Myxococcus hansupus: one gene and its partner. The protein of the gene in region 2 interacts with the protein of the main gene of each other region in a pairwise test. Links are inferred from orthologs where the notes say so. Each region holds a gene or a part of one and is shown on either strand. Other genes may lie near its edges.

Region 1 (3,422 bases), 570 kb from region 2 along the record:
AGGCGTGGTGTTCGTCCGGTTCACCGTGAAGGACGGCGCCTGTGACGAAGAGGGCCCTGCCACGGACATGGGCTCGACCTACGCAGTGGAGGTCTCGAAGCACCGCATCCTGGCGATTCAGCGCCCGTGAGACCTTGAGGCGGCCTCACGGGATTCAGGAGCGGAGGCCCTCAGGCCCCCGCTCCTCACCTGCGGACGACTCAGCCCTGCGGAGGCTCCTCGCCACCCGAGGAGCCACTGTCGTCGGACGCGGGGGCCGGCTCGGCGGCCGCTTCCGTCGGCGCCGCGGCGTCCACCGGGGCAGCAACCTCACCCGTGGCCTCCGCCGGCGCCGCGACCTCGCCCTCCGCCGTGGGCACCGCGCCCTCGACCGGCGCCACCGTCTCGCCGTTCTCCTCCGACTCGTCGCTTTCCGGCAGCTTGGAGATGGCCATGACCTTCTCCTGCTCGTTCTCCAGCGCAATCAGCCGCACGCCCTGCGTGTTGCGGCCGATGACGGAGATCTCCTTCACCCGCATGCGGATGAGCATGCCGCCGTTGGTGACCAGCATCACCTCGTCCGACTCCTTCACCTGGAGCAGACCCACCACCTTGCCGTTCCGCTCGGTGGTCTTGATGTCGATGATGCCCTTGCCGCCACGGCCCTGCTGCCGGTACTCGGCCTCCTGGGTCCGCTTGCCGTAGCCGTTCTCCGTCACCGTGAGGATGGCCGCGTCCGTCTCCACCACGTCGGCGCCCACCACCTCGTCGCCGTCCTCCAGCGTGATTCCCTTCACGCCGTAGGCCTGGCGGCCCATGGAGCGGACCTCCGTCTCCGGGAAGCGGATGCTCATGCCCGACGCCGTCGACAGCAGGATGTCCTTGCTGCCGTCGGTGATCATCACCGCCACCAGCTCGTCCCCGTCGTCGATGCCCAACGCGATGATGCCGCTGGAGCGGACGTTCTCGAACGCGCTCAGGTCCGTGCGCTTCACCACGCCCCGCTTCGTCACGAAGAAAACGTAGCGGTTCTCCGGGAAGTCGCGCGTCACCAGCACCTGCGCCAGCCGCTCGCCCTCGCCGAACTGCACCAGGTTCACCATCGCCTTGCCGCGCGACGTGCGGCTGGCCTGCGGAATCTGGTGCACCTTCAGCGAGTACAGCTTGCCCTTCGTGGTGATGGGCATCAGGAACGCGTGCGTGCTGGCCACGAACAGCTTGCTGACGAAGTCGTCTTCCTTCGTCGCCGCGCCCGTCTTCCCGCGCCCGCCGCGCTTCTGCGCCCGGTACTCGGTCAGCGGCGAACGCTTCACGTAGCCCGTGTGCGACAGCGTGACCACCATCGTCTCTTCGGCGATGAGGTCCTCGCTGGTCATCTCATCCACGGCGCCGGTGATTTCCGTGCGGCGCTTGTCGCCGTAGCGGTCGCGAATCTCCAGCAGCTCCGTCTTGATGACGTTGAGCAGGCTGTGCTCGTTGGCAAGGATGTCCTGCAGCCGCGCGATGTCGCGCACCAGGCCAATCAGCTCGCGGAACAGCTCCTCGCGCTGCAGGCCGGTGAGCCGCTGCAGGCGCATCTCCAGGATGTTCTGCGCCTGGCCCTCGCTGAAGCCCGCGCCCTCGTACTTGTGCGCCAGGCCCGCGTAGCTGGGCTCCTCGTTGCGGGCGCGGGAGACGAGCAGCTCCATCTGCGCCTTCGCCTTGGCGTAGTCGATGCGCTGGAGGGTCGCGAAGCGCTCGTGCTCGTACAGCGCGGGCGACAGGATGTTCATCAGGCCCCAGCGTGCCTCGTCTGGGTCCTTGGACGCGCGGATGAGGCTGACCACCAGGTCGATGAGGTCCTGCGCGACGAGCAGACCTTCGACGATGTGCATGCGCGCCAGCGCCTTGCGCAGCTCGTAGCGCGTGCGGCGCGTCACCACGTCGCGGCGGTGCGCGATGAACCGGTCCAGCATCTCCTTCAGGTTGAGCGTGCGAGGCTGGCCACCGTCGATGGCCAGCATCACCGCGCCGAAGGTCGTCTCCAGCGACGTCATCGTGTACAGGTTGTTGAGCACCACCTGCGAAATCGCATCGCGCTTGAGCTCGATGACGATGCGCATGCCCTGGCGGTCGCTCTCGTCGCGGATGTCGCTGATGCCTTCCAGCTTCTTCTCGCGCACCAGCTCGGCGATCTTCTCGATGAGCCGCGCCTTGTTCACCTGATACGGAATTTCCGAGAAGATGATGGCCTCGCGGTCACCCTTCTTGGAGGTCTCGATGTCCGCGCGCGCGCGGATGGTGACCTGGCCACGGCCCGTCTCGTAGGCGCGGACGATGCCCTCGCGCCCGGTGATGATGGCGCCGGTGGGGAAGTCCGGACCGGTGATGAACTCCATCAGGTCCCGGACCGTGCAGCCCGGGTTGTCGATGAGGTGCAGCGTGCCGCTGATGACCTCGGTCATGTTGTGCGGCGGGATGTTGGTGGTCATGCCCACCGCGATGCCGCTGCTGCCGTTGACCAGGAGGTTGGGGAACTTCGACGGGAGGACGAGCGGCTCTTCCAACGAGTCGTCGTAGTTGGGACCGAAGTCCACCGTCTCCTTGTCGATGTCCGCCAGCAGGTCCTCCGCCAGCCGCTCCATGCGCACTTCCGTGTAGCGCATGGCCGCGGGCGAGTCGCCGTCCACCGAGCCGAAGTTGCCCTGGCCGTCCACCAGCAGGTAGCGAAGGCTCCACTCCTGCGCCAGGCGCACCATGGCGTCGTACACCGACGAGTCACCGTGCGGGTGGTACTTACCGATGACGTCACCCACGACGCGCGCGGACTTCTTGTACGCGCGGTTGTGGAGGTTGCCCAAGTCGTTCATCGCGAACAGCACGCGGCGATGCACGGGCTTGAGGCCGTCTCGCACGTCAGGCAGCGCGCGCCCGACGATGACGGACATGGAGTAGTCGAGATACGAACGGCGCATCTCGTCTTCGATGTTGACGGGAATGAGCTCTCCAGCGCTGTCCGGAGGAGGAGGCGCGGAGGGCGATGCCGGCTTGTCGGTCGTGTCGTCAGCCATGAGCTCTGGAAGTTTGCGGAGGGGCCCGCCAAAGGGGGCCGCCATCCAGTGAGTGAGCGTTCGTAACCCCTGGATTTCCCAGCGTCAACAGAGGAAACAGGGGGGTCGTGCCCCGGACGGCGGGATGCCGGAAAGGGACCTCTTTTTGAACGCTTGGACGGGCCTTTTTCAGCCCTGCGGACGCAGGGGAGCGGCCAGGCGCTCGGCCTCCGCGCCCACGGGCCCTTCCGGGTCCAATTCCTTCGCTTTTTCGAACGCCGCCAGGGCCCCGGAACGGTCGCCCTGGAGCTTCAGGGCCACGCCCACGTTGAGGTGCGCGGAGGGCTGGTCGCGGTCCATGGCGACGGCCTCGCGGAACAGCGCCAACGCCTGGTCCACGTCTCCCGACAGCAG
Region 2 (4,328 bases):
CGCGCTGGCCGAGGGCCGGGGCACCGCGTCCAACACGCTGGCCTATTACATCGAAGGCGACGTCCCAGCGGACAACAGCTTCGGGCTGCTCGGCGCGTCGACGCGCACCATCAAGGGCGCGCGCAAGCTCCACGTCTTCGCGCTGGACGAGAACGGCCCGGACGACAACAGCGGCGCCGTGCGCATCAACGTGCGCCAGTCCGCCTACGTGCCGCCGCGCTCGTTCACCTTCGAAGCGAAGGAGCACGCGGTGCAGTTGAAGCCCGAGCACCAGATGCTGCTGCGCGGCCTCGACCCCAAGTCCACCTACCTGTTCACCGTTCGGGATGACCTCGCGGAGCTGCGCTCGGGCCCCAACGGCCGCGTGCGCCAGGTGCTGTGTATGGAGCGGCGTCCGGAGCCCGCCTCGGTGCGAGTCACCCACCGCATCCTCCAGGCGGGAAAGCGCTACCAGGTGTCCGGCGCGGAGGACCTGCACTGCACCTTCCCGGACGCGCAGGTGGGCGACAACCGGGGCGCCTTCGAGGTGGACATCGTCGACGTGACGGCCATGTCCCGGAAGGAGCGCGCCGAGGCGCTGAAGGGCTCGGGCCGCTCGGAGCGGTAGCAACCACCCGGGCGAGCGGCGCCGCCGGGGCCTTCGCCTGGAGTGTGGGTGACTACCCTTGGGGAATCGAGGCCCCGCGCGTCGTCCAGCGACGGGGGCCTGGCTTCCTTCCGTAAGGGCTACCGAGGGCCCGGCAACACGGAGGCCCGGTTCGACAAGGACGGGAAAGGCACGTGGGCGCGGGGCCGAGGGGGCACCGGGCCCACGCGTCTTTCCAGTCGGGCTGGCTAGATGTCCAGGTTCTGCACATCCAGGGCGTTGCGCTCGATGAACTCGCGCCGCGGCTCCACCGCCTCGCCCATCAACAGCGAGAAGATTTCGTCGCTCTCCACCGCGTCCTCCACCCGCACCTGGAGCAGCGTGCGCGTGGCGGGGTTCATGGTGGTGTCCCAGAGCTGCTCCGGGTTCATCTCGCCCAGACCCTTGTAGCGCTGCAGGCCCAGGCCGCGCTGCGCGTCCTTGCGCACGGCGGCGAGCACCTCCTGCACCGAGAAGACGGTGATTTCCCCCGCGTCCACGCGGACCTTGTACGGCGGCTTGCCCAGCGCCACGAAGGCGTCGCGCAGCGTCGACAGCTCCACGTACTCCGGCGAGGACAGGAAGGCGTGGTCGAGCACCGTCTCCCGCATGGCGCCGTTCACGTCGGTGTGGAACACCAGCTTCTTCGTGTGGTGCTCGGGGTCCTGCACCAGCTCGTGGCGCACGCGGCCCAGCACGTCCGGCATGCGGCGCTCGAAGGTGTCGTAGGCGGCCTTCACGGCCGTCCCCAGGGCGGCCTCGTCCGCCAGCGTGTCCGCCGACAGCCGCGCGCCCTGCACCAGCGCGTCCACCACCCGCGCGTCACGGCGCTTGGCCTGCTTCTCCAGGCGCTCCTCGTACGTAATCACCTTCTCCAGCAGGCCCTTCAGCTCCGCGCCGCCCAGCTCGCCGTCGGGCGTCAGCACGCGCGCGTGCTCGGACGCGCTCTTGAGCAGGTACTCGTTGAGCGCGTGCTCGTCCTTGACGTACTGGTCCTTCTTGTTGCGCGTGACTTTGTAGAGCGGCGGCTGCGCGATGTAGAGGTAGCCCTTCTGGAGCAGCTCCGGCATCTGCCGGAAGAAGAAGGTCAGCAGCAGCGTGCGGATGTGGCTGCCGTCCACGTCGGCGTCCGTCATCAGGATGATGCGGTGGTAGCGCGCCTTCTCCGGGTCGTAGTCCTCCGCGCCGATGCCCGTGCCCAGGGCTGTAATCAGCGTCACGATTTCGGCGCTGGTGAGCATCTTCTCGAAGCGGGCCTTCTCCACGTTGAGGATCTTGCCGCGCAGCGGGAGGATGGCCTGGTTGCGCCTGTCCCGGCCCTGCTTCGCGGAGCCACCTGCGGAGTCACCCTCGACGATGTAGAGCTCGCTCTCGTTGGGGTCGCGGCTCTGACAGTCCGCCAGCTTCCCGGGGAGCCCGCCGCCGTCCAGCACGCCCTTGCGGCGCACCGTCTCCCGCGCCTTGCGCGCGGCCAGACGTGCCCGGCAGGCGTCGCCAATCTTCGCCACGACCTTCTTGGCGACCATGGGCGTCTCTTCCAGGAAGGAGCCGAGCTGGTCGTTCACCATCTGCTCGACCAGGCCCTTCACCTCGCTGTTGCCCAGCTTCGTCTTCGTCTGCCCCTCGAACTGGGGGTTGGTCAGCTTGACGGAGATGACGGCGGACAGGCCTTCCCGCGCGTCCTCACCGGTGGGCGTCTCCTTGAGGTCCTTCCAGAGGCTGCCCTTCTCCGCGTAGCTGTTGAGCGTGCGCGTCAGCGCCGCCTTGAAGCCGGACAGGTGGCTGCCACCCTCGTGGGTGTTGATGTTGTTCGCGAAGGTGTAGATGCGCTCGTCGTAGCCGTCATTCCACTGCATCGCGATGTCGAGCGTGACGCCCTCGCGCTCCGTGCTGAAGGAGATGGGCTTGTCGTGGAGCGTCTGCTTCGACTTGTTCAGGTACTCCACGAACGAGGAGATGCCGCCGTCGAACTTGAAGTCGTGCTCCTTGTTCGTGCGCTCGTCGCGGATGGTGATGTGCAGGCCCGCGTTGAGGAAGGCCAACTCGCGCAGACGCTGGCTGAGCGTCTCGAAGTTGAACTCCACCATCTCCATCACCGTGGAGTCCGGCTTGAAGGCGATGTACGTGCCGCGCTTGTCGGTGGTGCCCACCTCGCGCGGCGGCGACTCCGAGATGCCCTGCGCGTACGACTGCTCGTAGACCGTGCCGTTGCGCTGGACGCGGACCTTGAACCACTCCGAGAGGAAGTTGACGCAGGTGACGCCCACGCCGTGGAGGCCACCGGAGACCTTGTACGCGCCGTTGCCGAACTTGCTGCCGGCGTGCAGCTCCGTGAGGACGACCTCCAGGGTGTCCTTGCCGGGAAACTTGGGGTGTGGGCCCACGGGGATGCCGCGGCCGTTGTCCTGCACGCTCAAGGAGCCATCCACGTGGATGACGACCTCGATGTCGGTGCAGTGCCCGGCCAGGGATTCGTCGACCGCGTTGTCGACGACCTCGTACACGAGCTTGTGGAGGCCGTAGGCCACCGTGTCGCCAATGTACATGCCGGGGCGCTTCCGGACCGCCTCGCGGCCCTCGAGCTTGGTAATGCTGTCCGTCCCATACTCCGCGGGCGGCGGAGCAACCGCCGAGCCGGTAGCGGGGGTCTTTTCCATGTGAAGCTGTCCTTGGGAAAAGGAGCCTTGCAACAGGTCCGTGCGTACCACTTCAAGGCACGTCGAACAAGGTTAACGAGGACTCGCAAGGCTGCGTAAACATTCGTGAAATCCGCCTGGCCGCCTGCCTGGGAGGCCGCCCCGGGAAACGGGGTGTTCAGGCGTCGAAACGAGGCGGCGGGAGACGCTCCTCCAGCGCCGCGATCAACTCCTCGAAAACAGCCTTCCGGGCGAAGAGATGCCGGGTGACGAGCACTCGGCCTTCCTCCTTGAGGAACAGGGCGAGCACGCCCCCCTTCCGGCCAATCCGGCGCACGTGGTCAATCTGCCCCCAGTGCAGGTCCAGCTCCCGCGGGCTGAAGGGACGGGCCACGCGCACGCCCCGCGCGTCCAGCGTGACGCCCCAACCGGAGCGCGGCCGCAGGCGGTGGAAGGACACCAGGAAGGTCAACATCAGGCCCGCCGAGACGCCGGCGCGGGCCATGGACTGGACGCCGCCTTCGGAGCGGGCATCGGCCAGGGCCCAGGCCGTCAGGACGGCCAGCACGCACGCGCCCACGAACAAGGCGATGCGGGTGGCGCGAGGGTCAAAGGCGTAGAAGCGCGGGCTGCTCATGAGTGCCCCCGCACCCTAATCCTCCCAGCGCCCGGGTGCGCGGTTTTGAGCGCCGCGTGTGTTCTCCGCCGGGCGGAGCGGTCCTACGCTCGGACGCGCCATGACGAATGCCGAGCTGACCGCGCGCCTGTTGCTGAACGTCATCGACTTCAAGCACCTGCAGCGGGAGCGGGGCACGCTGCGGCACCTGGGCCTTCCGGGCGTGGAGGCCTTCTCCATCCCGGAGCGCCCGGACCACCTGCGCTTCCATCAGGTGTACTTCCACGACGCCGGGGCGCTGGCCGTGGCCCTGCCCGCCCTGGAGGATTTTTTCCGGGGGCTGGCCATCCCCGCGTGGCGCGTGGCGCTGCTGCCCGGTGACGCCGACGGCCGACGGGTGCTGGAGGGCGCGGGCTTCCGCCCCGACCCGGTCCGGATGGATGCCATGGGG

The links. Proteins that work in one complex are often made in the same cells at the same time.
Region 1: the proteins of gyrB (region 2) and gyrA interact in binary tests that used the Escherichia coli proteins (3 or more experiments, as listed by UniProt). The link is inferred for Myxococcus hansupus from one-to-one orthologs.

The regions. Positions count from the first base shown.
Region 1 is NZ_CP012109.1:7,726,738-7,730,159, forward strand. It holds gyrA (DNA gyrase subunit A), read right to left. Parts: upstream 3,030-3,422; coding sequence 201-3,029; downstream 1-200. Other genes in the region: A176_RS30240 (hypothetical protein), read left to right, coding at 1-130; A176_RS30250 (tetratricopeptide repeat protein), read right to left, coding at 3,198-3,422. UniProt on the Escherichia coli protein: A type II topoisomerase that negatively supercoils closed circular double-stranded (ds) DNA in an ATP-dependent manner to maintain chromosomes in an underwound state.
Region 2 is NZ_CP012109.1:8,293,814-8,298,141, forward strand. The notes cover bases 559-3,674. They hold gyrB (DNA topoisomerase (ATP-hydrolyzing) subunit B), read right to left. Parts: upstream 3,283-3,674; coding sequence 835-3,282; downstream 559-834. Other genes in these bases: A176_RS32665 (serine/threonine-protein kinase), read left to right, coding at 559-607; A176_RS32675 (hypothetical protein), read right to left, coding at 3,440-3,674. Outside these bases: more of A176_RS32665, read left to right, coding at 1-558; more of A176_RS32675, read right to left, coding at 3,675-3,898; A176_RS32680 (GNAT family N-acetyltransferase), read left to right, coding at 3,999-4,328. UniProt on the Escherichia coli protein: DNA gyrase negatively supercoils closed circular double-stranded DNA in an ATP-dependent manner to maintain chromosomes in an underwound state.